Regions from separate parts of the Tardiphaga sp. vice154 genome, predicted to be linked through region 2. Evidence: predicted binding sites of a transcription regulator. Region 2 holds the regulator's gene; each other region holds the start of a gene.

Region 1 (7,109 bases), 2.3 Mb from region 2:
GCGCGATCGATCGAATCCTTCGACATGTTCTCCTGTCGCGCCGAGATCATCGCCGCCCGCAGCCGCGCGTTCATCGCGGGATCCGGCATGCCGAGCTTGGCGGCGACGGTAATTTCGCGGGCCAGCTTGCTGAACAGCTTGGACTTCTGAGCATCCTGCCGGCCCTTGCGGTGCATGATGTTCTTGAACTGGGAATGTCCGGCCATGCGGTCTCTCTCGGATTCGGTGGTGCTTCAAGGTGTCGGCGGCGCGGGGTTATAGGCCGCGCGCCCCACAAAATCAAAAACAGGCGTGCTTTCTGGCCAGCGAACGCCGGCAATCCCGCTTTGTTAATCATGATTTCATGCAAGGGTGCAAGAATACCCGCTTGGATTGCAGTGCAGCGGATTTGATCATGGCATTTGGACTGTTTCAAAAGCGGCCGCCGCAGGCAGCCGAGCCAGCGATGACGCCTGTCGTGGCCGCCGAGGCACCGCTGGCGCCGGAGGCGGACCAGGCGCGCGACATTCTCGACCTGCTGGAACTCGAACTCGGCGCCCTGATCCGGCAGCTCGAGCGCGCCTCGTCGTCGGTCGCCGGCGGCGCCGAAGCCACCGCGACCACGCTGACGCTGATCCGCGCCCGCTCCGACGCGCTGGCCGAACGCACGCAGGCGGCGCAATCGACCGCCACCACCTTTTCCCAGGCCGCCGACAAATTCACCCATTCGGCCGAAGGGATCGGCAGCCAGGTCCGCCACGCCAGCCGACTCGCCGACGAGGCCGGCGCCGCCGCGCAGGAGGCCAGCGTGACCGTCGACCGGTTGCGCGATTCATCGGCGGCGATCGGCAACGTCGTCACCCTGATCGCACAGATCGCACGCCAGACCACGATGCTGGCGCTCAACGCCACGATCGAGGCGGCGCGCGCGGGCGCGGCCGGGCGCGGCTTTGCGGTGGTCGCCACCGAGGTCAAGGCGCTGGCGGTGCAGACCCAGGACGCCACCAAGGAAATCGAGCGCAAGATCGACGCCCTGCAGAAAGACGCTGCCGGCTCGGTCGATGCCGTGCACCGGATCTCCAGCGCGATCGAAGCGATCCGCCCGGTCTTTGCCAGCGTCAACGACTCGGTCGCCGAACAGAATGCCACCACCGGCGAGATATCCGGCAATGCCGCGCAGGCCTCCGAGTTCATCGTCTCGGTGAGCGACAGCGCCGCCGAAATCGACCAGGCGGCCAATGAGGCCGCCGCGCATGGTAAAGATGTGGCGCAGGCCGGCCGGGCGGTCACGACCTTTGCCTCCAAGCTGAAGGCGCGTTGCGCGGTGCTGCTGCGCCAGAGCGAACGCGAGGAGGAGCGCAAGCGCGAACGGCTGCCCTGCCACCTGCAGATCACGCTGCAGAGCCGCAGCGGCCCGCTGACCGCCCCGGTCTACGAGATCTCGCTGGAAGGCGTCCTGATCGGCGGACCGGGGGCGGCCTCCTTGGCACGCAACGACATCGTCGCGGCGGATCTGGCGGACGTCGGCGCCTGCCGGCTGCGCATCGCGGATCATTCGCCGGCCGGCGCCCGCGCGCTGTTCGTGACGCCCGATGCCCGACTGCTCGATCGCATCGAAGACCGGCTATGGGCGATCCACGATGAGAACACCGAATTCGTCACCCGCGCGATCGACGCCGGCGCAGCCATCACCAAGATCTTCGCCGATGGCGTCGCCCGCGGCGCCGTCCGCATCGAGGACATGTTCGACGAGAGCTATGTCGAGATCGCCGGCTCCAACCCGGTCCAGGTGCGTACGAAAATCCTCGACTGGGCCGACCGCGCTCTGCCCGACTTCCAGGACAGGCTGCTGGCGACCGACCAGCGGATGGCGTTCTGTGCGGCGATCGACCGCAACGGCTATCTGCCGGTGCACAACAGCATCTATTCCAAACCGCAGCGTCCCGGCGACGTCGCCTTCAACACTGCCAATTCACGCAACCGCCGCATCTTCAACGACCCCGCGGGTCTCGCCGCCGGCCGCAACACCCGCGCTTATCTGATCCAGAGCTACGCCCGCGACATGGGCAACAACGTCACCGTAATGATGCGCGAGATCGACGTCCCGATCCGCGTCCAGGGCCGGCACTGGGGCGGGTTCCGCATGGCCTACAAGCTCTGACGACGCAGCGGCCGATCGCCGCTGCTTTGGAACGTTTGTCACACGGGTGACATTTGCGTGGGGTGATAACGGCGATCTTTCGATCCCCCCCGCGGAGCCCTGATGACCAATCTTTCCATCGACGACGTGCAATCCGCCCACGACCGCATCCGCGAGGAAATGCTCGACGGCTTCGACGAAGAAATCGAGCTGGAGATCGACGACGAGCGGCTCGATGCGCTGACCAACGAAATGGAAGGCCACACCCCGCAGGAGACGCTCGATCGCCGGCTGTATTTCAAGGAACTGTTCCGCCTGCAGGGCGAGCTCGTCAAATTGCAGAGCTGGGTGCAGCATCACAAACTGAAAGTCGTGGTGATCTTCGAGGGCCGCGACTCCGCCGGCAAGGGCGGCGTCATCAAGCGCATCACGCAGCGGCTCAACCCGCGCGTCTGCCGCGTCGCCGCCTTGCCGGCACCCAGCGAGCGCGAACGCAGCCAGTGGTACTTCCAGCGTTATGTTTCGCATCTGCCGGCCGGCGGCGAGATCGTTTTGTTCGACCGCTCCTGGTACAACCGCGCCGGCGTCGAGCGCGTGATGGGCTTCTGCACCGAGGACGAGGTAGAAGAGTTCTTCCGCTCGGTGCCGGAATTCGAGCGCATGCTGGTGCGTTCGGGCACCATTTTGATCAAGTACTGGTTCTCGATCACCGACGAAGCGCAGCACCTGCGCTTCAGCATGCGGATCGCCGATCCGCTCAAGCAGTGGAAGCTGAGCCCGATGGACGTGCAGGCACGCAGCCGCTGGGAGGACTACACCAAGGCCAAGGAAGCCATGCTGGCCCGCACCCACATCGCGGAAGCGCCGTGGCACGTCGTCGAGGCCGTCGACAAGAAGAAGGCACGGCTGAACTGCATCGCGCATCTCTTGGAGCAGATTCCGTATCAGGAGATCGCGCAGCCGCCGGTCGAACTGCCCCCGCGCGTGCGCAATCCCGATTATCACCGCACGCCGGTGCCGCCGGAGCTCTACGTGCCGCAGCGCTACTGACAGACCGCAACCGCCGCACCGCCCTGCGGCGAAACGCCCCTGCACCGCAGCAGCGATTGCCGATGCGTCCCTCGTTGTTCGCATGGACAACGGTAAAAATGCCCGCTTAAGTAGCGCGATCGATCGCCGGAAAGGCGACGGGGCTCCGGGGAGGACGACATGCTTTCACCATTCACCCGCTTTGCGGCGGGACTGCTGGCAATGGCTGCCTGCGGCGCGAGCGCAACTGTTCAGGCGCAGACCTCAGTCAAGATCGGCTATGCGATCTCGCGCACCGGCCCGGGCGCCGGCGGCGCCGCGGTTACCACGATCCCGAACTACGATCTGTGGGTCAAGGAAGTGAACGCCGCCGGCGGCCTCAAGCTCGGCGACAAGCGCGTGCCGATCGAAGTCGTCCAGTATGACGACCGCTCCAGCGCGGAAGAGGCCGCGAAAGCCCTCGACCGGCTGATCACCCAGGACAAGGTCGATTTCATCCTGCCGCCATGGGGCACCGGACTCAACCTCGCGGTGGGGCCGATCCTCAACAAGGCCGGCTACCCGCATCTGGCTGCCACCGCGGTGACCGACCGCGCGCCCGAACTGGCCAAGCGCTGGCCAAACAGCTTCTGGCTGCTCGGCACCAGCGCCGGCGCCGCCAACACGCTGGTCGAACTGCTGGTGAAGCTGCGCTCCGAGGGCAAGATCGGCGACACCGTGGCGATGGCCAGCATCGCCGACGGCTTTGGCATCGATCTGTCCGGCGCGGCGAGGCCTGCGCTGACCAAGGCCAATTTCAAGCTGGCCTACGACAAGACCTATCCGGTCGGCACCCAGGACCTCAGCCCGATCATCAACGAGGTGAAGGCGCTGAACCCCGACGTCTTCATTGCCTTCAGCTATCCGCCGGATACGATTGCGATCACCGAGCAGTCGCGCATCGCGGGCTTCAATCCGAAAGTGTTCTATACCGGCGTCGGCACGGCGTTTCCGCTGTTCAAGCAGAAGTTCGGCGCCAATGCGGAAGGCGTGATGGGGATCGGCGGCTGGAGCGGAGACAGCCAGGCGATCAAGGACTATCTGGCGCGCCACAAGGCCTCCGCCGCCAACGGCGCCGAGCCCGACCGCTGGGCCAGCGCGGTGACCTATGCCAGCCTGCAGATGTTGCAGCAGGCGATCGAGCGCGTCGGCAAGATCGACCGCGCCGCGGTCATCAAGGACCTGCAGACCGGCACGTTCGATACCGTGATCGGCAAGGTCAAGCTCGAGAACAACATGCCGACGCAATACTGGTGGGTCGGGCAATGGCAGGACGGCGACTTCTACGGCGTCGGGCCATCGACCAACGAAGGCGCCCGCGCGCCGATCCTGCCGAAGCCGGCGTGGAAGGCGCCGTGATCGCCGGAAATCGGCGGCCGGACTGAGGGAATGACCAATGCAGTTCTCACCGGCCTCGTGCTGGGCGGTATGTATGCGCTGATCGCAATGGGACTGACGCTGCAATATGGCGTCGCGCGGATCATGAACCTGTCCTACGGCGAATTCCTGATCGCCGCCGCCTTCGCGTCGTACTGGCTGTTCACCGGCTGGGCGCTCAATCCGCTGCTGGGCCTGTTACTCGTCATTCCCCTCAGCTTCGCCGCGAGCTGGCTGCTGTACCGCGTGCTGCTGACCCCCTTGGTGCGCCGTGCGAAGACCCGCGACGCGCTGGAGGTCGACAGCATCCTGGCCACGTTCGGCATGATGTTCATCGTGCAGGGCATCATGCTGACGATGTTCGGCGGTGCCTATTTCAGCTACTCGTTCCTCGCCGTGCCGGTGACGGTGGTGGGTGAGGTGATTGCGCTGAACCGGATGCTGGCCTTCGGCCTCGCGGTGGTCGTCGGCCTTGCGCTGTATCTCACGTTGACGCGGACCCGGATCGGCACCGCGATCCGGGCGGTGGCAGTCGATCCCGTGGCGGCGCAGCTGGTTGCGATCGACGTGACGAAGACAGCGGCACTCGCTTTCGCGCTCGGCGGCGCGCTGGTCGCGGCGGCCGGTGTGCTGATCAGCATGTTCCTGACCTTCAGCGCCACGTCCGGCGTGGTGTTCACCATGAAGGCCCTGATCGTGGTGGTGATGGGCGGCGTCGGCAATCTGCTCGGCTGCCTTGTCGCCGGCCTGGCACTCGGCCTCAGCGAGGCGCTGGTCGCCACCTATGTCGATCCCGGCCTGACGCTGGCGGTCAATTTTGCGCTGTTCCTCGGCGTGCTGCTGGTGAAGCCCGCCGGCCTGTTCGGGCGGGTGCAACGATGACAGCATCTCAAGTTGCGGCCGCCCTCGCCGGCCTTGCCGCCATTGCTGCGCTGGCCTTCGTTCCCAGCCTGGTCGATGCCTATTATCTCTCCCTGGCCATCAGCCTGCTGCAGTTCACCGTGCTGGCGACCGCCTGGGGGATGTTCTCCGGGCCGACCCGCTACGTCTCGCTGGCGACCACCGCCTTCTTCGGCGTCGGCGCCTATACCGTGGCGGTGCTCGGCGAGCAGCTGCCGTGGTCGCTGGTATTGCTGGTGGCCGCCGGCATTGGCGCCGCGATGGCAGTGCTCGTCGGCCTCTCGACGTTGCGGCTGAGCGGCGTGCATTTCGTCATTTTCACCTTCGGTCTCGCCGAACTCATTCGCCAGATCGTGGTCTGGTACGAGGTCAACATCTCGCGCGTGCTCGGCCGCTATGTGTTCGTCGACATCACCCCGGCCGACATCTACTGGCAGTTGCTCGCCCTGTGCGTCGTGGTGTTCGCCACCGGCTACCTGATTGCACGATCGCGCTTCGGCTTTGCTTTGCGCATCATCGGCGAGGATGAGACCGTGGCGCGGCATTGCGGCATCAATGTCACCGTCGCCAAGGTCGCGCTGTTCGCCATCACCGCGACCTTCATGACGCTGGTCGGGGCGATCATGTCGCCGCGCTGGACCTATATCGAACCGTCGATCGCATTCAATGCCACCATCTCGTTCGAAGTGGTGATCATGGCGCTGCTCGGCGGCGCGCACCGATTGTGGGGCCCGGCGCTCGGCGCGATTCCACTGACGCTCTTGTTTGAGTTTCTCTCGGCGCGCTTTCCCGCGACCTCGACCCTGATGATGGGCGTGGTGTTCCTGCTGATCGTCTATGCGCTGCCATCCGGCGTGGCCGGCCTGTGGGAGCGGCTCCGCGCCTGGCGGCCAGCGCGCCCGCAAGTGCGGAGCGCCGGGGCATGAGCGAAATCGACGCCGCGCCGGCGCTCGCCATCGAAGGCCTGACCAAAGCTTTCGGCGGGCTGATCGCCGTCAATAAGCTCGACCTCGTGGTCGGGCGCGGCGAGATCGTCGGCCTGCTCGGCCCGAATGGTTCCGGCAAGACCACCGCGCTCAATCTGATTTCCGGCGTGCTGCAGCCGAACGCCGGCCAGATCTACTTCGCCGGCCACGACGTCGCCGGCTGGCCGACGCATCGCGTGGCCCGGCTTGGGCTGGCGCGGACGTTCCAGCTCGTGCGGCTGCTCGACGGCATGAGTTGCGCGGAGAATGTCCGCGCCGGCCTGGCGTTTCATCGGCCATTGTTGACGGGCGCCGAACTCGATGCCTCCGAAACGCAATTGCTGGCGCGCGTCGGCCTCGCCGGCTTTGGCCCGCGTGCCGCCACCGACCTGACTTACATCGATCGCAAGCGACTCGAACTGGCGCGCGCGCTGGCGCTGCGGCCGCGCCTGCTGCTGCTCGATGAATGGCTGGCCGGGTTGAACCCGTCCGAGCTGCTGATCGGCATCGAACTGATCCGGTCGCTGAAGCAGGAAGGGCTGTCGATCCTGCTGGTCGAGCATGTCATGGATGCGATTCGATCGTTGTGCGATCGCTGCGTGGTGATGAGCAGCGGCCGCAAGATCGCCGAGGGCACGCCGGAAATGGTACTTTCCAACGACGCGGTGATCGAGGCCTAT
Region 2 (7,109 bases):
GGCCTCATCACCGGCGTTCTGCTGGCGACGGCCCGCGTCGCCGGCGAAACTGCGCCCTTGCTGTTCACCGCGCTGAGCAACCAGTTCTTCAGCCTGGATCTCACCAGGACCATGGCCAACCTGCCGGTGACCATCAACAATTTCGTTCAAAGCCCCTACGAGTACTGGAAGCAGCTGGCCTGGAGCGGCGCTCTGATCATAACCCTGGCCGTACTTGCCCTTAACATTGGCGCGCGCATTCTCGGCGCCGAGAGGACAGCGAAATGAGTGAACTATCCGTATCTTCCGGCGTATCCTCGGTTTCCCTGCCGCCGCAGGTGGCGATGGGCGAGGAGCGCTCCAAGGTCAGCGTCCGCGACCTGAATTTCTATTACGGCGACCATCACGCGCTGAAGCACATCAACCTGACGCTGGTCGCCAACCGCGTCACCGCCTTCATCGGCCCGTCGGGCTGCGGCAAGTCCACGCTGCTGCGCATCTTCAACCGCATGTACGACCTCTATCCCGGCCAGCGTGCCGAGGGTCAGGTTATGCTCGACAGCCAGAACGTGCTCGATCCGAAGCTGGATCTCAACCTGCTGCGCGCCCGCGTCGGCATGGTGTTCCAGAAGCCGACGCCGTTCCCGATGACCATCTACGAAAACATCGCCTTCGGCGTGCGTCTCTACGAGAAGATCTCGAAGTCGGAGATGGATGGCCGCGTCGAGAAGGCGCTGCGCGGCGGCGCTCTGTGGAACGAGGTCAAGGACAAGCTGAACGCCTCCGGTCTCAGCCTGTCGGGCGGCCAGCAGCAACGCCTGTGCATCGCGCGCACCATTGCGGTCAGGCCCGAGGTGATCCTGTTCGACGAGCCGTGCTCGGCGCTGGATCCGATCTCGACCGCCAAGATCGAGGAATTGATCGACGAGTTGAAGAACGACTACACCATTGCCATCGTCACCCACAACATGCAGCAGGCGGCGCGCGTTTCTGACAGCACCGCCTTCATGTATCTCGGCGAGTTGATCGAATTCGGCCCGACCAACAAGATCTTCACCTCGCCGACAGATCGCCGTACCCAGGATTACATCACCGGCCGGTTCGGCTGACGCGTTGAACGCGGGAGGGATTGATATGGCTTTCGAACACACGACCAAGGCCTTCGACGGCGACCTGCAGGAATTGACCCGGCTGGTCGCTGAAATGGGTGGTCTCGCGGAGCGGCAGATCACCGATTCCGTCGACGCCTTGGTGCGTCGCGACATTCCGCTGGGAATGAAGGTGGCCGCCGCCGACCAGGAAATCGACCAACTGCAGCGCGTCATCGAAGAGCGTGCCGTGCTCACCATTGCCCGGCGTCAGCCGATGGCGGTGGATCTGCGCGAGATCGTTGGCGCGATGCGGGTTGCCACCGATCTGGAGCGGATCGGCGATCTCGCCAAGAACATCGGCAAGCGCGTCAATGCGTTGGACAGCGACTTCCATCCGCTGAAGCTGATCCGCGGCCTCGAACACATGACTGATCTGGTGCGCTCGCAGGTCAAGGCCGTGCTCGATGCCTACGCCGCGCATGATCTGCCGGCGGCGATGGCGGTGTGGAAGGGCGACGAGGAGATCGACGCGATCTGCACCTCGCTGTTCCGCGAACTGCTGACCTACATGATGGAAGATCCGCGCAACATCTCGTTCTGCATCCATCTGATGTTCTGCGCCAAAAACATCGAGCGGATCGGCGATCATGCCACCAACATCGCCGAAACCGTATTCTACATGATTGAGGGCGAAGCGATCCTGGACAAGCGCCCGAAGGGCGATATGACCAATTTCGCCAACGCCCCGGTTTAACGAGAGAGACAAGCCCATGAACGCGCGCATTCTGGTGGTCGAAGACGAAGAAGCGCTGACCACGCTGCTGCGCTACAACCTCGACGCCGAAGGCTACGAGGTCGAGACCGTCGCCCGCGGCGACGACGCCGACACCCGCTTGAAAGAGCGGGTGCCGGATCTGGTGGTGCTGGACTGGATGCTGCCGGGCCTGTCGGGCATCGAATTGTGCCGCCGGCTGCGCGCGCGTCCGGAGACCAAGTCGCTGCCGATCATCATGCTGACGGCGCGCGGCGAGGAAAGCGAACGCGTCCGAGGCCTGGCCACCGGCGCCGACGATTACATCGTCAAGCCGTTCTCGGTGCCGGAGCTGCTGGCCCGCGTGAAGGGCCTGTTGCGCCGTGCCGCGCCGGAGCGGCTGGCGACCGTGCTGTCGTTCGGCGACATAGAGCTCGACCGCGACAAGCGCCGCGTCGTTCGTTCCGGCCGGCCGATCGATCTCGGCCCGACCGAATATCGCCTGCTCGAATTCTTCCTCGAACATCCCGGCCGGGTGTTCAGCCGCGAGCAACTGCTCGACAGCGTGTGGGGCCGCGATATCTATATCGACGAGCGCACCGTCGACGTGCATATCGGCCGTCTGCGCAAGATCCTCAACCCGCGCGGCGAGCAGGATCCGATCCGCACCGTGCGCGGCGCCGGCTACGCGCTGGACGACCGCTTCGCCAGCATCAGCGCCGAACAGGCAAGCTGAGCGAGCAGAGTTCTTAGCGCTCGCTTGCTTGCCATCCCACATCAAATTCTAGCCGCGACCCTCGGTTACCTCTCCCCGGCGGGGAGAGGTAACCGTGCGTCGCGGCTGGGCTAGAGACCGAACGTCGTTTTCGTAAAAAGGTGGTGCGGGAGGTGTTTACTCCGCCGGGCTCGCGATCGCCGGCGCCGTGGCAGCGTACTTGTCCATCGCAAGATAAACACCGCCCGCCACCAGAATCCCGGCCAGCCAGCTCAAATCGGCGCCGCCCAGCAGGTTGATCGAGATCGGTCCCTGCAGCGCCGGCACCAGCCCGTCCTGAAACAGCCATGCGGCGACCAAGCCGACGCCGAAGGCGATCATTCCGCTCCAATTGATATCGCCATAGGCGCTCGTCTGCGGAGACTTGTAGAGTTCGGCGACGTCGATCACGCCCTTCCGCTTCACGAAGAAGTCCGCGAGGATCACGCCGGCATAGGGGCTCATCCACATCAACAGGCTGATCAGCCAGTTGTCGAACGCCTTGGCGAAAGACGGCGCAGAGATGAAGTAGATCGTCACCGCATAGCCGGCGACACCGACGATCAGCGCCAGCGCCGTGCGCGACAGTTTGAGGCCCATGCTCAACGCCGCCAGCGCCGCCGAATAGACGTTGAGGATGTTGCTGGCGATCGGCCCATGCAGAACCATCAAGAGCACCAGCAGCGCGGCAACGCCGCCGAACACCGCGCTGACCATCTTGGCCGGATCGGCATCCAGCGTTACCGACGCGATGGTAGCGCCGAGGACAGCGAGCCACACCGAGGGCACGAACATGCCGATGTAGCTGTACCAGAAGACCTGTCTCGAGGAGATGGTGCGCGGCACGAAGCGCGAATAGTCCGAGGCCCAGGTCACCCACGAGATTCCCCAGCCGACGCCGACGGCGGTCATCAGCAGCGTCAGCATCGCCAGATGCGCGCCGGGCTCCAGCGACGTCTTGAGGCCCCAATTGACGACGCCGGCCTGGCTCCAGGCCAGGATGCTCATCAGCACCATGATCGCCACGGTCGCCGGCACGGTGTACTTCTCGAAGGTACGGATGGCATAGAAGCCATAGATGCCGATCATCACCTGCAGCACCATCACGAGGGTGATGACGAGGAAGTTCGCGGTCCAGGTGTCACTGATGCCGAACTGGGCGAGGATGGCCATCGAGATCTTGGCGGGGAAGTAGGTGTTGACCCCGATCCAGCCCAGCGTCATCAGGAACATCAGCAGGCTCGGCAGATAGGCGCCGCGACGGCCGAAGGCGGCACGGCTCAATACCATCTGGTTGACGCCGGTCTTGTGGCCCATCACCGTGAAGGCGCCGAAGATTGCGCAGCCGATCAGGTTGCCGATCACGATCACGGCGATCGTTTCCAGCAGGCCGAGCTTGAGAATAATGCCGAGCGCGCCGAGCGCCCAGTTCACCGGCGCGATGTTGGCGCCGGCCCAGATCCACATTTGCTGCGGTCCGGTGGAATCCCGGTCGGCGTCGGGAATGGGTTCGATGCTGTGAATGTCGGCCCGCAACTCGGAATTCGTCATGCTCGCCCCCGCTGATGAAAACTACCGGCGAAAGCGATCAGCAAGAACTGTACCAGAGTAGCGCATGCGTCTGATCAGGAAATGAGCGATCGGTTCAACACGCCGAGCGTGCATCGAACTGTGTGCTGTTTGCCAAGCAAGCTGCCCATCTTGTAGCCACGCCTTGCGTCGAATCGGTCCAAGCGAGCGTTGCAGAGTTCAGTGGTCGCTCGTCCCGTCGCTGCCGTCAGTCGCTTGCTCTGCGACTATTCGCTGCATCATCGCGATGAAGACGGCCTGTTCCTTCCTGCTTAGCCGGCCGAGCGTGGCGCGATGGGCGTCGCGCGCCGGCGTTTCCAGGCGGGCGAGCAGGGCGGCGCCCGATGGCGTCAGCCGGCACAGTTGGGCGCGTCGGTCATTGCCGTCGATCGTGCGTTCCACGAGCCCGCGCGCGGCCAGTCGCTTCAGTGCGCCCGTCGTGGTGGTGCGATCCTGAGCAATATCTGCAGCCAAAGTAGTCTGGTCTGCCGCGCCGCGCCCTGCAAGCGCCGACAGCAGGCTGTATTGCAGCGGCGTCACGTCGAAGCTGGCGCAGGCCTGCTGAAACAGCGCGACGTGGATCTGATGCAACCGGCGGATCAGAAATCCGGGCCTTTGTTGCAGCGGCCAGGGGCGGTGCGCGGGTTTGGGCGCAATCCGGTCGCTTGGCGGTTTGGCTGATGGCAACATGCTCTCCTGATCGTTCGGCTTCGCAAACGCAGCATCGGTTTCTTATGGCATGGTCTTTGCTTTTGTAAAATACGAAGTATGCTTCGCATTTGAAGCAGACCTGCAGAGCCTGCCGTTAAGTAAGAGGAGACCGTCATGTCCGTCACCGCCACTTTTGATTTGCTGTTGCGCGGCGGCCGCGTCATCGATCCGGCCTCGGGCATCGACGGCCTGAAGGATGTCGCCATCCGCAATGGCAAGATCGCGGCCGTGCAGTCCGACATCTTGCCGACCAGCGCGAAGGAAGTGGTCGACGTCACCGGCCAGCTGGTGCTGCCGGGCCTGATCGACACCCACGCGCATGTCTATCAATATGTCTCGGGGCGTTTCGGCATGAATCCCGACATGGTGGGCGTGCAATCGGGCGTCACCACGCTGATCGATCAGGGCGGTCCGTCCTGCATGACATTGCCGGGCTTTCGTCACTTCATTGCCGAGCCCGCCAAATCGCGCGTCTATGCCTTCCTGTCGGCCTATCTGGTCGGCGGGCTCGAGGGCCATTTCTATCCCAATCTGTACAGCCCGGACGGCGTCGATATCGACGCCACCGTGAAATCCGCTTTGGCTAATCGCGATCTGGTGCGCGGTATCAAGGCGCATGCCGAAATCGGCGGCTTTGCGCGCTGGGGCATTCGCGTGCTGGAAATGGCGGCGGAAATCGGCAAGCAGACCGAACTGCCGGTCTATGTGCATTTCGGCCAGCTCTGGGGCCTGCCGGAAAGCGGCACCAATGGCGAGGACGTCGACACCATCCTGGAGCGCGTGATCCCTCTGCTCAAGGAAGGCGACGTGCTGGCGCATCCCTTCACGCGGCATCCCGGCGGTTTCGTCAATCGTGAGGGCGAGGTGCATCCGGTGATTAGGGCTGCGATCGATCGCGGCCTCAAGATCGACGTCGGCCACGGCAGCCACTTCTCCTACCGCCTGGCGAAGAAGGCGATCGCCGCCGGCATCGTGCCGAACACGCTCGGCGCCGACATCCATGGCTACAACACCCATGTCCCCGCGCCGGCCGGCACACCGGACGAGCACGAAGACGAGGAGAACCATCCCTTTGCAGGTCAGGCCAAGTTCAGCCTGGTGCAGGCGATGAGCTCGATGATGGCGCTCGGCCTGACGCTGGAGCAGGTGGTGCCGATGGTGACGTCCAATCCGGCGAAGATGATCGGCTTGTCGGACACGGTCGGCTCCTTGAAGGTCGGCGTGGATGCCGACGTCTCGGTGATCACGACCAAGCCGGGCCGCTACATCCTGCGTGACAACGAGAATACCGAAGTGGTGGCGGACGGGCTGATGCAGCCGCTGTTCTGCCTGCGCGCCGGCGTGCGCCATGATGCGGTGGCGTCGATCCTGCCCGAGGCGGTCGCCGCGTAAGCGGTGCCCATGAGAGAGCAGGGTCTACCTATGAGTGATATGCGCAAACCTCTGTCGGATGCGCCTGCCGAAGGGCAGGGCGTCGGCGCGCGCGTGCTGCGCAAGGAAGATGATCGCCTGATGCGCGGCCGCGGACAGTTCGTTGCCGATATTCGCCTTGCTGGATTGCAGGATGTCGCCTTCGTGCGCAGTCCGGTGGCGCATGCCCGGATCCGCGCCATCCATGTGCCGGAGCGCTATCGCGACGTGGTGTTCACCGCAGCGGATCTCGACGGCGTCAAACCGATCCGCGCCATTACAGGACTGCCCGGCTTCAAGATTTCGGAGCAGCCGATCCTCGCCACCGGCAAGATCCGCCAGGTAGGCGAGCTCATCGCCATGTGCGTGGCGCCGACGCGCGCCGAGGCCGAGGATATCGCTGCCTCCGTGACGCTCGATCTCGAGGAACTGCCCGCTGTGCACAACATGTTGCAAGCGCGCGAGCCGGGCTCGCCGCTCGTGCATGAGCATTGGGGCGACAATATCTTTCTCGAAAGCTTTTTCGAGATCGATATCGCAGGCGCGCTGGACGCGCCGATCAAGGTGACGCGCGAGATCTCGACCTCCCGGCAATGCATGTCGCCGCTGGAAGGCCGCGGCGTGGTGGCCACCTTCGATCACCGGCTCGACCAGCTCACGCTCTATACCGGCAGCCAGATGCCGCACATCGTGCGCAACGGCCTGTCGGATACGCTGGGCATCGACCAGGGCCAGATCCGCATCGTCTCGCCGGATGTCGGCGGCGGCTTCGGCCACAAGGGCATTTTGTTGCCCGAGGAAGTCTGCCTGTCGTGGCTGACGATGAAGCGCGGCCATCCGGTGC
Region 3 (7,109 bases), 1.6 Mb from region 2:
TGCGATCCCCGATGCGCTGAAGGGCGGCATGAATCTCGGATTCATGTTCCTGCCGATCTATCGCGGCTGGGTAGTGGTGTTCTCTCTCGTGGTCTGCATCGCCACCTGGTACCTGATCGAGCGCACCAGGCTCGGCGCCAATCTGCGCGCCGCGACCGAGAACCCGACCCTGGTGCGCGCCTTCGGCATCAACGTTCCCCGAATGATCACGCTGACCTACGGGCTCGGCGTCGGTCTGGCGGCGCTCGCCGGCGTGCTGTCGGCGCCGATCAACCAGGTCCGTCCCCTGATGGGCGCCGACCTGATCATCGTGGTGTTCGCGGTGGTGGTGATCGGCGGCATGGGGTCGATCATGGGCTCGATCATCACCGGCTTCGCGCTGGGGATCGTTGAGGGCCTGACCAAATATTTCTACCCCGAAGCCTCCAACACCGTGGTCTTCGTACTGATGGTGTTGGTGCTCTTGGTGAAACCTTCTGGACTGACGGGACGGGCGGCTTGATATGACGACGATTACTGAAAACGCCATTCCGCAGCCGCGCCGTCGCATCAACGATGCGATGATCGCGTTCGTCCTGATGACCGCGTTGCTGGCGGTGGTGCCGCTGACCGGTGTCTATCCGTTCTTCGTGATGCAGGCCTTGTGCTTTGCGCTTCTGGCCTGCGCCTTCAATTTGCTGATCGGCTACGGCGGGTTGTTGTCGTTCGGCCATGCGATGTTCCTCGGCACCGCCGGCTATTTCACGGCGCACGCGCTCAAAGTCTGGGGGCTGTCGCCGGAACTCGGCATTCTCGTCGGCACCGTCGGCGCCGGCGCGCTGGCGGTCATCACCGGGCTGATTGCGATCCGCCGCCAGGGCATTTACTTCGCCATGATCACGCTGGCGTTGTCGCAGCTGTTGTACTTCGTCTATCTGCAGACGCCGTTCACCCATGGCGAGGACGGCATCCAGGGCATCCCGCAGGGCAAGCTGTTCGGCATCTTCAACCTCGCCAATTCGACCACGCTGTATTACGTGATCCTGGCCGGCTTCCTGCTCGGCTTCCTTTTGATCTACCGCACCATCAACTCGCCGTTCGGCGAGGTGCTGAAGGCGATCCGCGAGAACGAGCCGCGCGCGATTTCGCTGGGCTACAAGACTGACCAGTACAAGCTGATGGCCTTCATCCTGTCCGGCACGCTGGCGGGCTTCGCCGGCTCGCTGAAAGTGTTCGTGGCGCAGAACGCCTCGCTCACCGACGTACACTGGACGATGTCCGGCGAGATCGTGCTGATCACGCTGGTCGGCGGCCTCGGCACCTTGTTCGGCCCGGTGGTCGGCGCCTTCGTCATCATCGCCATGCAGCAATATCTCGCCGGCTTCGGCCAGTGGGTGACGGTGATCCAGGGCGTGATCTTCGTGGTCTGTGTGCTGACTTTCCGCCGCGGGATCATCGGCGAGATCGGGCATTACTTCAAACGCTCGCTGTAATCCGGACGCTTGAACCTTGAGAATGTCGTCCCCGCTTTCGCGGGGACGACTGGTGGCGTGGTCGGGGTGTCACGCCGCCCTCACGGTCGCGAGAAACTTCTCCACCTCGGTCTTGAGCCGGTTGCTCTCGCCGGACAATTGTTGCGCCGACGTCAACACCTGTGCGGATGCCGAACCGGTCTCGCTGGCGCCGCGGCTCATTTCAACGATCTGATGATTGACCTCACCGGATCCCGCGGTGGCGCGTTCCACGTTGCGTGCAATTTCGCTGGTCACGGCCTGCTGTTTGTCGACCGCCACCGAACTGTTGCTGGCGATGTCCGACAGCCGGTCGATGGTGGTGCTGATCAGCTTGATCGCCGCCACCGAAACCTCGGTCGCGGTCTGCATGCCGCCGATCTGCGTCCGGATTTCGCTGGTCGCCGTGGCGGTCTGCGCCGCCAGCATCTTCACCTCCTGGGCGACCACCGCAAAGCCCCGGCCGGTATCGCCCGCGCGGGCGGCCTCGATGGTGGCATTGAGCGCCAGCAGGTTGGTCTGCTGGGCAATCTTGGCGATGAGGTCGACTACCGTCCCGATCTTCACCGCGGCCTGTGACAACGCGATGATCTTTAGGTCGGTGTCCTGGACCTGGCGTACCGCTGCGCCGGCGATCTCGGTGGATTCCGACAACTGGCGGCCCATCTCGCGGACCGACATCGACATCTCGTCGGTCGCGGAGGCCACCGACCGGACGTGGGAGGACGCTTCCGTCGACGCCGTGGTGACGCTGTGGGCGAGCGTTTCGGTCAACTGGGCCGTTGCCGTCAGCGTCACCGCCGTCGCCTCCAGCTCGGTCGAGGCCGTCGACACGGTGTTGATGATTTCGCCAACCGCGTTCTCAAACGCATCGGCAATCCGGCGCATCTCCGCCTTGCGTTGCGCGCTGGCGATGTGGTCGCGCTCGATCCTGGCATCGGCCTCGAGCCGGGCCCGGTCGGCCGCCTTGATCTTGAACGCTTCCACGGCTCTGGCCATCGCGCCGATCTCGTCGGTGCGGCCGAGGCCCGGCAACACCACGTCGAACTCGCCATCGGCGAGCTGCTGCATGGCGCGTGTCATGCGGGAGATCGATTTTGCAATTCGGTGGCCGAAGATCAAGGCCAGCAGGCCGATGACCGGAATGGCGATCCGGATCGTCCACGACAGCAGGTCGCGGCTCTCGTCGGCATGTCGCGTGGCGGCCTCGTAGCGCTCGGTCGCAAACTGGCTGAGTTCCGTCAACGGCGGCCGCGTGCGTTCGAAGACACTGGCGAAATCTTCGGCCTCTTCGTTGAGCGAACCCTGGCTGACGCTGTAGGCCATGAAGCTGCTCTCGTAGCTGCGTATCAGCGTGGCCATCTCGGCGCTCTGGCCGGCCGGCAACGCCAGTGCTTTCAGCGCTGTTTCGAAATCGCTGACGCGCTCGCGCAGCCGGTCAAAATATTTGTCCTCGCCGCGGAGCGCAAAATCCTTCTCGTTGACGCGCATCATCCAGAACAGCATCGCGAGTTGTGGCTGCTGCAATTCGCCCAGGCGTTGCTCGACGTGACGCGCCGCTGCGGCCATCTTGCCTTGCAGGCCGTCTTTCTCGGTGAAGCCGATGATGCGTTGCGCCGCGACGATATTGTGAAAGCGGGTGGCATAGAGATTCATGCCCGATCGCAGCGCCGAGATCTGCTTCGGCGCGTCGGTCTTCAGCGCTTCCAGCAGTTTCTCGGTGGCCGTCAAATGCGCGAGGGCCTGCTTCAGCACCTGATCGTGTCGATCGACCAGCTTTTCGCCGGGCTTGCGCAGGAAGGCCGCGCCGATCTGGCCGGCTTCCGAATAATTGTCGGACAGGCTGGTCACATCTGCGCGCAGCAACACGCTGCTGTCGGCCTGTTGCTGGGCGGCGCTGCCGTAGTGCAGGCCTGCAAGGCAGATCGCGCCGGTCAGCGCGACGCCCGCCAGCGCCAGCATCGCGATCTGCAGTCGCAGACCGATCCGAAGTCGGGAAACAGATAGTCGCTGACGAAAAGATTCGTGATGGCGTAGCCCGAACATGGCAATGGTCCCCTGACACCGACGTCGTGCGCTTCTAGGCGGCCATTTCTGAATCAATGCATAATGGTAACGAGATACGCAAAACTGTATTTTTTCGAATGGGCGAATTTTGTGATGTGCCTGTCACATGGCGACAGAAAGCGGTGGATGGACACCGCCCGTGCATTTTCCCGACCCCGTCAAAATGCTTTATGACAGCCATGTGACAGGGTGCCGCCTGCCGGCGTGCCCTGAGCCTTCCTGACATCCGGGTCAACATGCTGCGCTGGTTTCGAACTTTTTTGCCGCGTGAAGAGCGCTTCTTCGATCTGTTCGCCCGCCATTCGGCGACTGTGGTGCTGGGCGCCGAAGCGCTGCAGGGCGTGTTGCGCGGCGGCGAAGAGACGCCGGTGTACTGCCAGCGCGTCAACCAGTTCGAGAACGATGCCGACGCCATCACGCGGGAAGTGCTGACCGCGGTGCGTCGCACCTTTATCACCCCGTTCGACCGCGTCGACATCAAGAACCTGATCACCGCGCTGGACGATTCCATCGACCAGATGCAGCAGACCGCCAAGGCGGTGATCCTGTTTGAGGTGCGCCAATTCGAGCCGCCGATGCGCGAGATCGGCACGCTGCTGGTCGAATGCGCCAAGCTGGTCAGCCGCGCGCTGCCCTTGATGCAGAACATCGGCGACAATGTCGGGCTTTTGACCGCCATCACCGAGGAAGTCGGCAAGCTGGAAGGCCGCGTCGATGACCTGCACGACATCGGGCTGAAGGAACTGTTCCTCAAGCACCGCGAGGCCAACACGATGGACTACATCGTCGGCGCGGAGATCTACAAGCATCTGGAGAAGGTGGCGGACCGTTTCGACGACGTCGCCAACGAGATCAACAGCATCGTCATCGAACAAGTCTAGGGCAGGGCCGCACAGTGGACGCCACGCTCGCTTTTCCGGTGCTGATCGGCCTGATCGCTGTCGCGCTGCTGTTCGACTTCCTCAATGGCTTGCACGATGCGGCCAATTCGATCGCCACCATCGTCTCGACCCGCGTGCTGCGCCCGCAATATGCGGTGTTGTGGGCGGCGTTTTTCAACTTCATCGCCTTTGCCGTGTTCGGCCTGCACGTCGCCAACACGATCGGCACGGGGATCATCGACCCGCATGTGATCGACGCGCCGGTGATCTTCGGCGCTCTGATGGGCGCCATCGTCTGGAACCTGATCACCTGGGCGCTCGGCATCCCGTCGAGTTCCTCGCACGCGCTGATCGGCGGGTTGCTCGGCGCCGGCCTCGCCAAGGCGGGCTTCGCCGCCGCCGAATGGAAGGGCCTGTCGATGGCGCTGTTGGCCATCGTGCTGTCGCCGCTGGTCGGCTTCCTGCTGGCGCTGCTGCTGACGGCGATCGTGTCCTGGGCCTCGGTGCGCTCGACGCCGTTTGCGATCGACCGCGCCTTCCGCATTCTGCAGTTCGTCTCGGCCTCGCTGTATTCGCTCGGCCATGGCGGCAACGACGCGCAGAAGACCATGGGCATCATCGCGGTGCTGCTGTACTCGCAGGGCCATCTCGGCAGCGAATTTTCGGTGCCGTTCTGGGTGGTGCTGTCGTGCCAGGCGGCGATGGCGCTGGGCACGCTGATGGGCGGCTGGCGCATCGTCCGCACCATGGGCCTGCGCATTACCAAGCTGACGCCGATGCAGGGTTTTTGCGCCGAGACCGGCGGCGCGGCCACGCTGTTCATGGCGACGTTCCTCGGCGTTCCCGTCTCGACCACCCACACCATCACCGGCGCCATCGTCGGCGTCGGCGCGGCGCGCCGGGTCTCGGCGGTACGCTGGAACGTGGCGAGCTCGATCGTCTACGCCTGGGTCATCACCATCCCGGCGTCGGCGATCGTCGCCGCGCTGTCGTACTGGGCCGTGACGCTGCTGCACGTCAGGTTCTGACCCAGTTTTGTAGCCCGGATGAAGCGAAGCGAAATCCGGGATCAGCGTTTCAGCATAAGCGGTTGCCCTGGATTGCGCTTCGCTCCATCCAGGCTACTCATGCCTCAGCTCACCAGCTTCAGCCCGACGATTCCGGCCACGATCAACCCGATGCAGGCGATCCGGGCGAAGCTCGAGGGGTCGCCGAACAGGATGATGCCCAGGATCGCGGTGCCGACGGCGCCGATCCCGGTCCATACCGCGTAGGCCGTGCCCATCGGCAGCGTCTTCAGCGCCATCGCCAGCATGCCGACCGAGGCGGTCATGCTGGTCAGGGTCAGCACCGAGGGAACCAGCTTGGTGAAACCTTCGGTATATTTCAGCCCGACCGCCCAGCCGACCTCGAGCAGACCCGCGATGAACAACAGCAACCACGCCATGACAGCCTCCGGAACAAGCAGGCCGTCCTGCGAATGGATTGGGGTCGGAGGTCGTCCTCCACCTCCCTATATGCGACACGCGAGATCGGGCTGCAACCACCGCAATCCCGTCAAATTCCCTTGATTGCGCCGGGTTTCCCTGCCACAGGCACGTCATGTCCGACATTGCCATCCCCACAGACCAGCCCGCACCCTCCACCTTTGCCGCCGAGGTGGCGCGCCGCCGCACCTTTGCGATCATCTCGCATCCTGACGCCGGCAAGACCACGCTGACGGAAAAGCTGCTGCTGTTCGGCGGCGCCATCAATCTCGCCGGTCAGGTCCGCGCCAAGGGCGAGCGCCGCTCGACCCGTTCCGACTGGATGAAGATCGAGCGCGACCGCGGCATCTCGGTCGTCACCTCGGTGATGACCTTCGAGTTCCAGGACCTCGTCTTCAACCTCTTGGATACGCCGGGCCATGAAGACTTCTCCGAAGACACCTATCGCACGCTGACCGCCGTCGACTCCGCCGTGATGGTGATCGACGCCGCCAAGGGCATCGAGGCGCGCACGCTGAAGCTGATCGAGGTCTGCCGTCTTCGCGACATCCCGATCATCACCTTCATCAACAAGATGGACCGCGAAAGCCGCGACACCTTCGATCTGCTGGACGAGATCGAGAAGACGCTGGCGCTCGACACCACGCCGATGACCTGGCCGGTCGGCCGTGGCCGCGACTTCCTCGGCACCTACGACATCCACACCGGCGGCATCCGCCTGCTGGAAGGCGGCGGCGCCAAGACCGGTGCGGCCGAGCAGATCGAGGTCGCCGATCTCGCCGCACGCCATCCCAATCTCGACGTCTCCGAGACGCTGGAAGAGCTGGCGCTGGTCAAGGAAGCCAGCAAGCCGTTCGACCTGCAGGCGTTTCGCGAGGGCCACATGACCCCGGTGTATTTCGGTTCGGCGCTGCGCAATTTTGGCGTTGGCGATCTGCTGCAGGGGCTCGGCCAGTTCGCGCCGCCGCCGCGCGCGCAGGAGGCCAATTTGCGCAAGGTTGAGGCCGACGAGCTGCGCATGTCCGCCTTCGTGTTCAAGATCCAGGCGAACATGGATCCCAACCACCGCGACCGCATTGCGTTTGCGCGTCTCTGCTCCGGCAAGCTGACGCGGGGCATGAAGGCCAAGCTGGTGCGCACCGGCAAGAACATGTCGCTGTCGAGCCCGCAGTTCTTCTTCGCGC
Region 4 (7,109 bases), 2.5 Mb from region 2:
AGCGACGTGAGCGACGCGTCCGCAACCACGACCTTATTTTCGAGGCGGTTCAGGAGCGGCTCGATCATCGAGACCACCTTGCCGACGCCGGGCAGGAACCCCTTGACGATCGCGGGGTCACGCGCCGTCATCGCAACGGGCATGACGCGGTCGACTGCAGCGCGCGTATCCGACAGACTTGCCGCGGCCTGGTTCAGCACCTCGATCACCGATGCGCCGTCGCTCAACGCAGCGAGCGCCGTCCGCGCTTTCGCGAATGCATCATCGGAGGACTTGACGGCCTTCTGGATCCCCTCCAGTTGGGCGGGCGTAGCGGCAGCGTCCTGGAAAAGAGGCCCGACATAGGGTGCACGCTGCCCGGCGACGTTTTGTCCGACCACAAGGACCGCACCATACGCCTCAACGGCCTTGATGGCCTCACTCTTGCTCGCCATGGTTCGATACTGTGGAACGAGAATCTCGGCGCCCAGAAGAACCGCCAGCCCCGTCACCGAGAGCATTGAGAGCGAAAACAGACGACCGATTTGCATGACACGTTCCTTTGAATTGTGCCGTCAAGCTATGGCGTGGAGCATAATTCTGCCTTAACGAAAGGTTTGCGCGACGGGCGCAAGTGGTATCTCGATCATGCAACATTAAGTTTTTCTCGGTACGCCACGCGACCTATCCCCGCGAAGTCATCCGTCCGACGCGGCCAATCGTGTTTTCAACGGCGGGTGTCCTGGTATCAATCCGCGCGCGGCTGCAGCGCGCGATAGGCCCGCGCTAGCCGCCGATGAGGATGCCCACCGCCAGCACGATCTGCAACACCGGCTGCATGAACGGCGTGTGTCCCGCCAGTGACGATGGCCTGCATGCACCTCGCCGGCTACGCGCGGGTGCTGGCGAGGGTTTTCGTGGCGTAGCGGCGGCAGGCCCGGTCTCTCGAAAACCATAGCGGCGCGGCGCGATCGACCCTATGATTGCGGGACTGGTTCGCTGACGTATTCGCCAAACACCTTCGGGGCCCGCATGCGGAAAATCTCATTGCCGATGCGGCTGGCGTTGCTTGTTGCCGGCACCATGCTGCCACTGATCATCTTTGCCAGCGTCATCATCACCCGCGGCTATCAGAAGGATCGCGTCGAGGCGTCCGCGCGGGTACTGGCGACGGCGCGCAGCCTGCGCACCGTGCTCGATGGCGAAGTACTGCGCATGACCGGCAGCCTGCAGTTGCTGGCACTGACCAATTCGCTGCGCGCCGGCGACTTCGACCGGTTCCGCGGCATCGCCTCGGGTTTCCTCGACCAGTATTCGCCGGGCGGCGTATTGCTGGTCTCCGACCGCGACGGCCGCCAGTTGTTTTCCTCGCTGGCAACCGACGCCTCTCTGCTGCCCCGGCGCAACAACGTCGAGATCACCCGCAAGGTGTTCGATACCGGCCGCCCGGCCTACTCGAAACTGTTCATCGGCTCGGTGCTGAACAAGCCGATCCTGACGGTGGAAGTGCCGGTCAGCATCGGCGGGCGGGTCGTCTATGTGATTTCGTTCACGCCGCCGATCGCCATGTTCCAGGACATGCTGGAAAAACAGCGCCCCAATGCGGACTGGACGATGTCGATGTTCGATGCCGAGGGCATCAACTTCGCGCGGGTGCCGAACCCGCAGCAGACCGTCGGCAAGCGGGCATCGCCGACCCTGTTCGCCGAGATGTTCAAGGCACCGGAAGCCTCGCTAGAAACGGTGTCGCTGGAGGGCGTTCCGCTGATCACCGCAGTCGCGCACTCGCAGGTCTCGGGATGGATCATCGGCGTCGGGATCGCGCAGGCCTCGCTGGCCTCTCCGCTGTGGCGCGATCTCGCCATCACCATCGCGATCGGCGTGCTGTTGCTATTGATCGGGATCGGCTTTGCGCTTCGCATGGCCAGCGCGATCGCGCGCGGCGAGGCGCTGCACGTGCTGCTGGTGGAAGAACTCAACCACCGCGTCAAGAATACGCTCGCGGTGCTGCAGGCGATCGCCAGCCAGACCTTCCGCAGCGCCAGCAAGGCCGAACGCGACGCCTTCGACGGCCGGCTCGGCGCGCTGGCCCGCGCGCATGACCTGCTCAGCCAGGAGAAGTGGACCGGCGCCGGCATCCACGACGTCGTGCACCGCGTGCTGCAGCCCTATGCGGTGATCGGCTCGAGCCGCGTGCACATTCATGGCCCGAAGGTGCCGCTGGCGCCGCCGCGCGCGGTGATGATGTCGATGATCCTGCACGAGATCGCCACCAATGCCGCGAAATACGGCGCGCTGGCAAACGACACGGGCTGCATCAGCATCGCGTGGCATCTGACCGAGCCGGACCACGACGGGCTGCACCTGACCTGGGTCGAGACCGGCGGCCCACATGTGCACGCCCCGACACGCAGGGGTTTCGGATCGCGTCTGATCGAACGCGGCGCCCGCGACCAGCTCGGCGGCAGCGCGACCGTCGACTTCCTGCCGACCGGCGTCGTCTGCACCATCGAGAGCGCGCTGGATTGAGCACAGGCTTTCGCGGGACGACAGCCGGGAGGGCTTCCTGATCGCGCCAACCTCGTTTAGCCTGCCCGCAACAACAGCCGGCCACCAAGGCCGGCGCGCAGGGAGAGCGACAGAATGATTTTGCGTCACGGAATTCGATGGTTGGCTGCCGCTGTTGTTACAGCAAGCCTCACCAGCGCCGCATCCGCACAGACTTCAACCTACCCGAACCGCACCGTCACGCTGGTATTGCCGTTTGCCGCCGGCTCCGGCACCGATGTGACCACGCGGATCATCTCCCAGCAGCTCGGCATAGCGCTCGGTGTGCCGATCGTGATCGAGAACAAGCCCGGCGCCAACGGCTCGATCGCGGCGACCTATGTCGCGCGTGCGGCGCCGGATGGTTACACCTTGTTCGTCACCACCAACACATCGCATTCGGCGAACCCCTTCCTGCTCAAGACCATGACGTACGATCCGGTGAAGGATTTCACGGCGATTGCGCGCACCGGCGACCTGCCCTTCATGCTGGTGGTCAACAACGACGTGAAGGCCCAGACGGTCGCCGAGTTGGTGGCCTACGGCCGTGACAATCCGGGCAAGCTGACCTATGCGTCCGGCAGTTCGTCGGCGATCGTGTCGGGCGCCACTTTTGCGCGCAACGCCGGCATCGAGATGCTGCATGTGCCCTACAAGAGCTCGCCACCGGCGATGAACGACGTGATCGGCGGCCGCATCGACATGATGTTCACCGACGTGCCGAGCGGCCTGCCGCACGTCACCGGCAAGGCGCTGCGCGCACTCGCCGTCACCACGACCAAGCGCTCGCCGCTGGTGCCGGAGCTGCCCACCATGCAGGAAGCCGGCGTACCGGATTTCAACATCACCTCCTGGCAGGCCTATTTCGGCCCCGCCGGCCTGCCGAAGGAGATCGTGACGAGGCTGAACAGCGAGATCCGCAAGATCGTCGAGAAGCCGGAGATGAAGGCCCGGCTGGCGGAGCTCGGCATGGACGCGTTTTCAGGGACGCCGGAGGAGCTCGATACGTTCGTGAAGGAGCAACTGGTGCTGTGGGAGAGACTGATCACCAACGCGAAGATCGAGAAGCAGTAAAATCCAATCTGTATCGTCCCGGCGAGCCAGCGTGGGAGCGCAAGCCGGGACGACGTGGAAAAGATGTCGAGAGACACGCGCGCGCACTAACCCGCAGCGCGGCGTCATGTCCCACCGCTCTCCCCGACTGTCACGCTCCCGTCGTCAAACCGTCAGCAGGCCGTAACGACCACCCCCCAGAACTCGCCACGTCAATAGCTCTGGGAGAACCACCATGCGCCATTCACTGCTCTGTTCCGTCGCGTCGATCGTGCTGCTGTCGTCCGCGGCCTTTGCGCAAAGCGAGGGCGAGTTTCCCGCCAAGCTCGCCGGCCACGCCGTGCTGCCGGCGCTGTCGACCATCGAGGCCCCGGCGGATGCGCCGAACGACCTGAAGACCTCGGGCAAATACACCACCGGCAAGCGCGTCGATGCGCTGGGCACCGTGATGGGCAAGTCCTATGAGCGCGAAACCGGCGTCGCATTGCCGATGAAGGGCCAGCCGCTGCAGGGCCATTCCGGCATCAAGGTGATGCCAGACGGTTCGTTCTGGGTGCTGACCGACAACGGCGCCGGCTCGCGTTACACCTCCGCCGACTACATGATCTATCTCAATCACCACAAGATCGACTGGAAGAACGGCAAGGTCGAACGCCAGGCCACCGTGTTCCTGCACGACCCCGACAAGAAGGTGCCGTTCCGCATCGTCCACGAGGACACCGCGAAGCGCTATCTCACCGGCGCCGACGTCGACACCGAAGGCTTCCAGATCGTCGACGGCAACTTCTGGCTCGGCGAGGAATTCGGCCCCTATATCATCAAGGCCGACATGACCGGTAAGGTTCTTGCCGTGTTCGACACCGTCGCCGACGGCAAGCCGGTGCGTTCGCCGGACCATTGGCAGGTGCAGTCGCCTGGCGCGCCGGGCGCCACCTTCACCAACGTCAACCTGCGCCGCTCCAAGGGCTATGAAGGCTTTGCGGCGTCGAAGGACGGCCGCTTCCTGTACGGCCTGCTGGAAGGCCCGATCTGGGATGCCGAGAAGAAGGATTGGGAGAAGGTCGACGGCAAGGAAGCCGCGCGAATTCTCGAGTTCGACGTCAAGGCGGAGAAGTTCACCGGGCGTTACTGGCAGTATGTGTTCGAGAACAATGGCCATGCGATCGGCGATTTTAACATGATCAGCGCCGACAACGGCCTGATCATCGAGCGCGACAATGGCGAAGGGACCAAGGACAAGGCCTGCGCCGAGGGCAAGCGCGGCACCGACTGCTTCCCGGATCTGGCGAAGTTCAAGCGTGTGTTCAAGATCGAGATGAACGACGCCAATGTCGGCAAGCCGGTGCGCAAGATCGGCTTCATCGACCTGATGAAGATCCAGGACCCCGACAAGGTGGCCCGCAAGCCGCTGAACGACGGCGTGCTGACCTTCCCGTTCTTCACCATCGAGAACGTCGATCTCGTCGATGCAACGCACATCATCGTCGGCAACGACAACAACCTGCCGTTCTCGTCGAGCCGCGATCCCAACAAGGCCGACGACAACGAATTCGTGCTGCTGGAAGTCGCTGATTTCCTGAAGGCGAAGTAAGCGAAAGAAGCGATCGGGCGGAGGAGCCCGCGTTGATCGTTCCCTCCCCCCTCGTGGGGGAGGGAAAGCAAGGGCTACGCTGCGCGGACCTTGCTGAGGAAGTCGCTGACCGCTGCACGCAGCATGCCGGACTGGCCGTCGAGGTCTCGTGCATTGGACAGCACGTGCGACGCCGCCGCACCGGTGGCCTCGGCAGAGGCGGTGACGCCGCTGATATTGTTGCTGATCTCGTGGGCGCCGGCGGCGACCGACTGGATGCTCTGCGCGATCTCGCGGGTCGCCTTGCCCTGCTCCTCGACCGCACCGGAGATGCGGCTGGTGATCTCGCTCATCTCCCCGATGGTGCCGGTGATGCCGGTGATCGACGCCACCGCCTCGCTGGTCGAGGCCTGCATGGCCGACACCTGCGCCGAGATTTCTTCGGTCGCCTTGGCGGTCTGGCTCGCCAGCGCCTTCACCTCGCTGGCCACGACGGCGAAGCCACGGCCGGATTCGCCGGCGCGCGCCGCCTCGATGGTGGCGTTGAGCGCCAGCAGGTTGGTCTGCGAAGCGATGTTATGGATCAGTTGCACCACCTCGCCGATCTTCTCGGCGCCGCGCGACAGCAATTGCACGGTGGCATTGGTGCGCTCGGCATCGCTCACGGCGCGGCTGGCGACGTGGGTCGACTGCGCCACCTGACGCAACACCTCGTTGACCGACGCCGACAACTCCTCGGCGGCGGAGGCCACCGTGCCGACATCGTCGGAGGAGCGCTGCGAGGCGGCGCCCACGGTGGCGGCGCGTGAACTGGCGTCAGACGCCGTCGCGGTCATCGACTGCGCCGTGGTCTGCATATCCGTCGCCGCGGTGGCGACCGAACGGACGATACCATTGACGCTGCGCTCGAACTCGTCGGCGATGCTTTGCATCGCCGCGCGGCGCTCGGCGGCGACGCGAGTCTGGGCGTCGGCTTCGACCTGCTCGAGGCCGCGGATGCGGAGCGCGTTGTCCTTAAAGACCTGCACGGTCTTGGCCATAGCGCCGACCTCGTCGCCGCGCGCCACGCCGGGAATGCTGTCATCGAGCGCGCCGTTGGCCAGCGTCTCCATGCGCGCGCCGAGTTGCCCGAGCGGACCGGTGATGCTGCGCCCGATCAGCCAGGCGATCAGGCCGGCAATCGCGCCGATGGCGACGATTGCCAGGCCGAGCGCCCACAAGATCGGCGCCAGCTTGGCATTGATATCGTCGAGATAGGCGCCGGTGCCGACGAACATGTTCCAGCCGGGGATCGCCACCGCGTAGGATATCTTCCGGATCAGATCTTCCGAGCCCGGCTTCTTGATTTCGTAGCGCAGCGTGACATCGCCCTTGGCGGCAACGCCGTCGCGCATCTCGCGGACCAGCGCCCTGTTGTTGGTCTGCACGTCCAGCCGGTTTTGTCCGATGGTCTTGGGATCCGGCGACGAGAACGTGACGCCGTCCATGGTGTAGGCGAACACGTAGCCGGCGCCATTGTCGTAGGTCATGGTCTGGGCGCGGCGGCTGAACTCGGCGATCGCGGCTTCCTTGGTGAACTGGCCGGCATCGACCTGCTTTTGCAGCCCGATCGCCATGTTGCGAGCCGACTCGACAATGGCCTTGGTCTGGTCGATCCGCGCCGACAGCATTTCCTTCTGCACCAGATTGGCGGCGAGCAGGCCGGCTGCACACAGCCCCACCAGCGTTACCGCTAGCAGGATGACCAGCTTGGAGGTGATGCGCAGGTTGTTCAATTTCACTGGATATCTCCCGAACGGTCGCGGCGGCGGACTTGGTTCGACAGTAGCGTTCATATGCTAGCCAGTGATTAGCAACCGAATCCGTGGAACTACGGAAAAATGCAACATGTCGTTGTCGCAGAAAATGCCTTCGCGCAAAAGCGGCATTTCCGTACAGCGGCGGTCGGATCTGGAGATCA

What was found. Region 2 encodes PhoB, which activates phosphate uptake and scavenging genes when phosphate is short. Its sites were predicted from a motif close to TGTCATNNANCTGTCAT; they were not measured.
Region 1: ppk2 (polyphosphate kinase 2) is a predicted target of PhoB. The motif match lies at 2,177-2,193, and genes of this name have one in related genera.
Region 3: FIU28_RS13030 (DUF47 domain-containing protein) is a predicted target of PhoB. The motif match lies at 3,728-3,744, and genes of this name have one in related genera.
Region 4: FIU28_RS20380 (esterase-like activity of phytase family protein) is a predicted target of PhoB. The motif match lies at 3,740-3,756, and genes of this name have one in related genera.

The regions. Positions count from the first base shown of each region.
Region 1 covers NZ_CP041399.1:4,552,077-4,559,185, forward strand. The annotation lists gene FIU28_RS21370 (YebC/PmpR family DNA-binding transcriptional regulator) at 1-206, opposite strand, end outside; gene FIU28_RS21375 (methyl-accepting chemotaxis protein) at 395-2,140, shown strand; gene ppk2 (polyphosphate kinase 2) at 2,243-3,169, shown strand; gene FIU28_RS21385 (amino acid ABC transporter substrate-binding protein) at 3,329-4,546, shown strand; gene FIU28_RS21390 (branched-chain amino acid ABC transporter permease) at 4,577-5,446, shown strand; gene FIU28_RS21395 (branched-chain amino acid ABC transporter permease) at 5,443-6,390, shown strand; gene FIU28_RS21400 (ABC transporter ATP-binding protein) at 6,387-7,109, shown strand, end outside.
Region 2 covers NZ_CP041399.1:1,220,390-1,227,498, forward strand. The annotation lists gene pstA (phosphate ABC transporter permease PstA) at 1-267, shown strand, start outside; gene pstB (phosphate ABC transporter ATP-binding protein PstB) at 264-1,088, shown strand; gene phoU (phosphate signaling complex protein PhoU) at 1,114-1,824, shown strand; gene phoB (phosphate regulon transcriptional regulator PhoB) at 1,841-2,557, shown strand; gene FIU28_RS05735 (cytosine permease) at 2,714-4,126, opposite strand; gene FIU28_RS05740 (MarR family winged helix-turn-helix transcriptional regulator) at 4,325-4,834, opposite strand; gene FIU28_RS05745 (amidohydrolase/deacetylase family metallohydrolase) at 4,970-6,247, shown strand; gene FIU28_RS05750 (xanthine dehydrogenase family protein molybdopterin-binding subunit) at 6,278-7,109, shown strand, end outside.
Region 3 covers NZ_CP041399.1:2,782,814-2,789,922, forward strand. The annotation lists gene FIU28_RS13015 (branched-chain amino acid ABC transporter permease) at 1-502, shown strand, start outside; gene FIU28_RS13020 (branched-chain amino acid ABC transporter permease) at 504-1,472, shown strand; gene FIU28_RS13025 (methyl-accepting chemotaxis protein) at 1,542-3,452, opposite strand; gene FIU28_RS13030 (DUF47 domain-containing protein) at 3,794-4,438, shown strand; gene FIU28_RS13035 (inorganic phosphate transporter) at 4,453-5,466, shown strand; gene sugE (quaternary ammonium compound efflux SMR transporter SugE) at 5,571-5,885, opposite strand; gene FIU28_RS13045 (peptide chain release factor 3) at 6,041-7,109, shown strand, end outside.
Region 4 covers NZ_CP041399.1:4,350,818-4,357,926, forward strand. The annotation lists gene FIU28_RS20365 (methyl-accepting chemotaxis protein) at 1-530, opposite strand, end outside; gene FIU28_RS20370 (sensor histidine kinase) at 1,012-2,508, shown strand; gene FIU28_RS20375 (Bug family tripartite tricarboxylate transporter substrate binding protein) at 2,626-3,600, shown strand; gene FIU28_RS20380 (esterase-like activity of phytase family protein) at 3,815-5,170, shown strand; gene FIU28_RS20385 (methyl-accepting chemotaxis protein) at 5,245-6,930, opposite strand.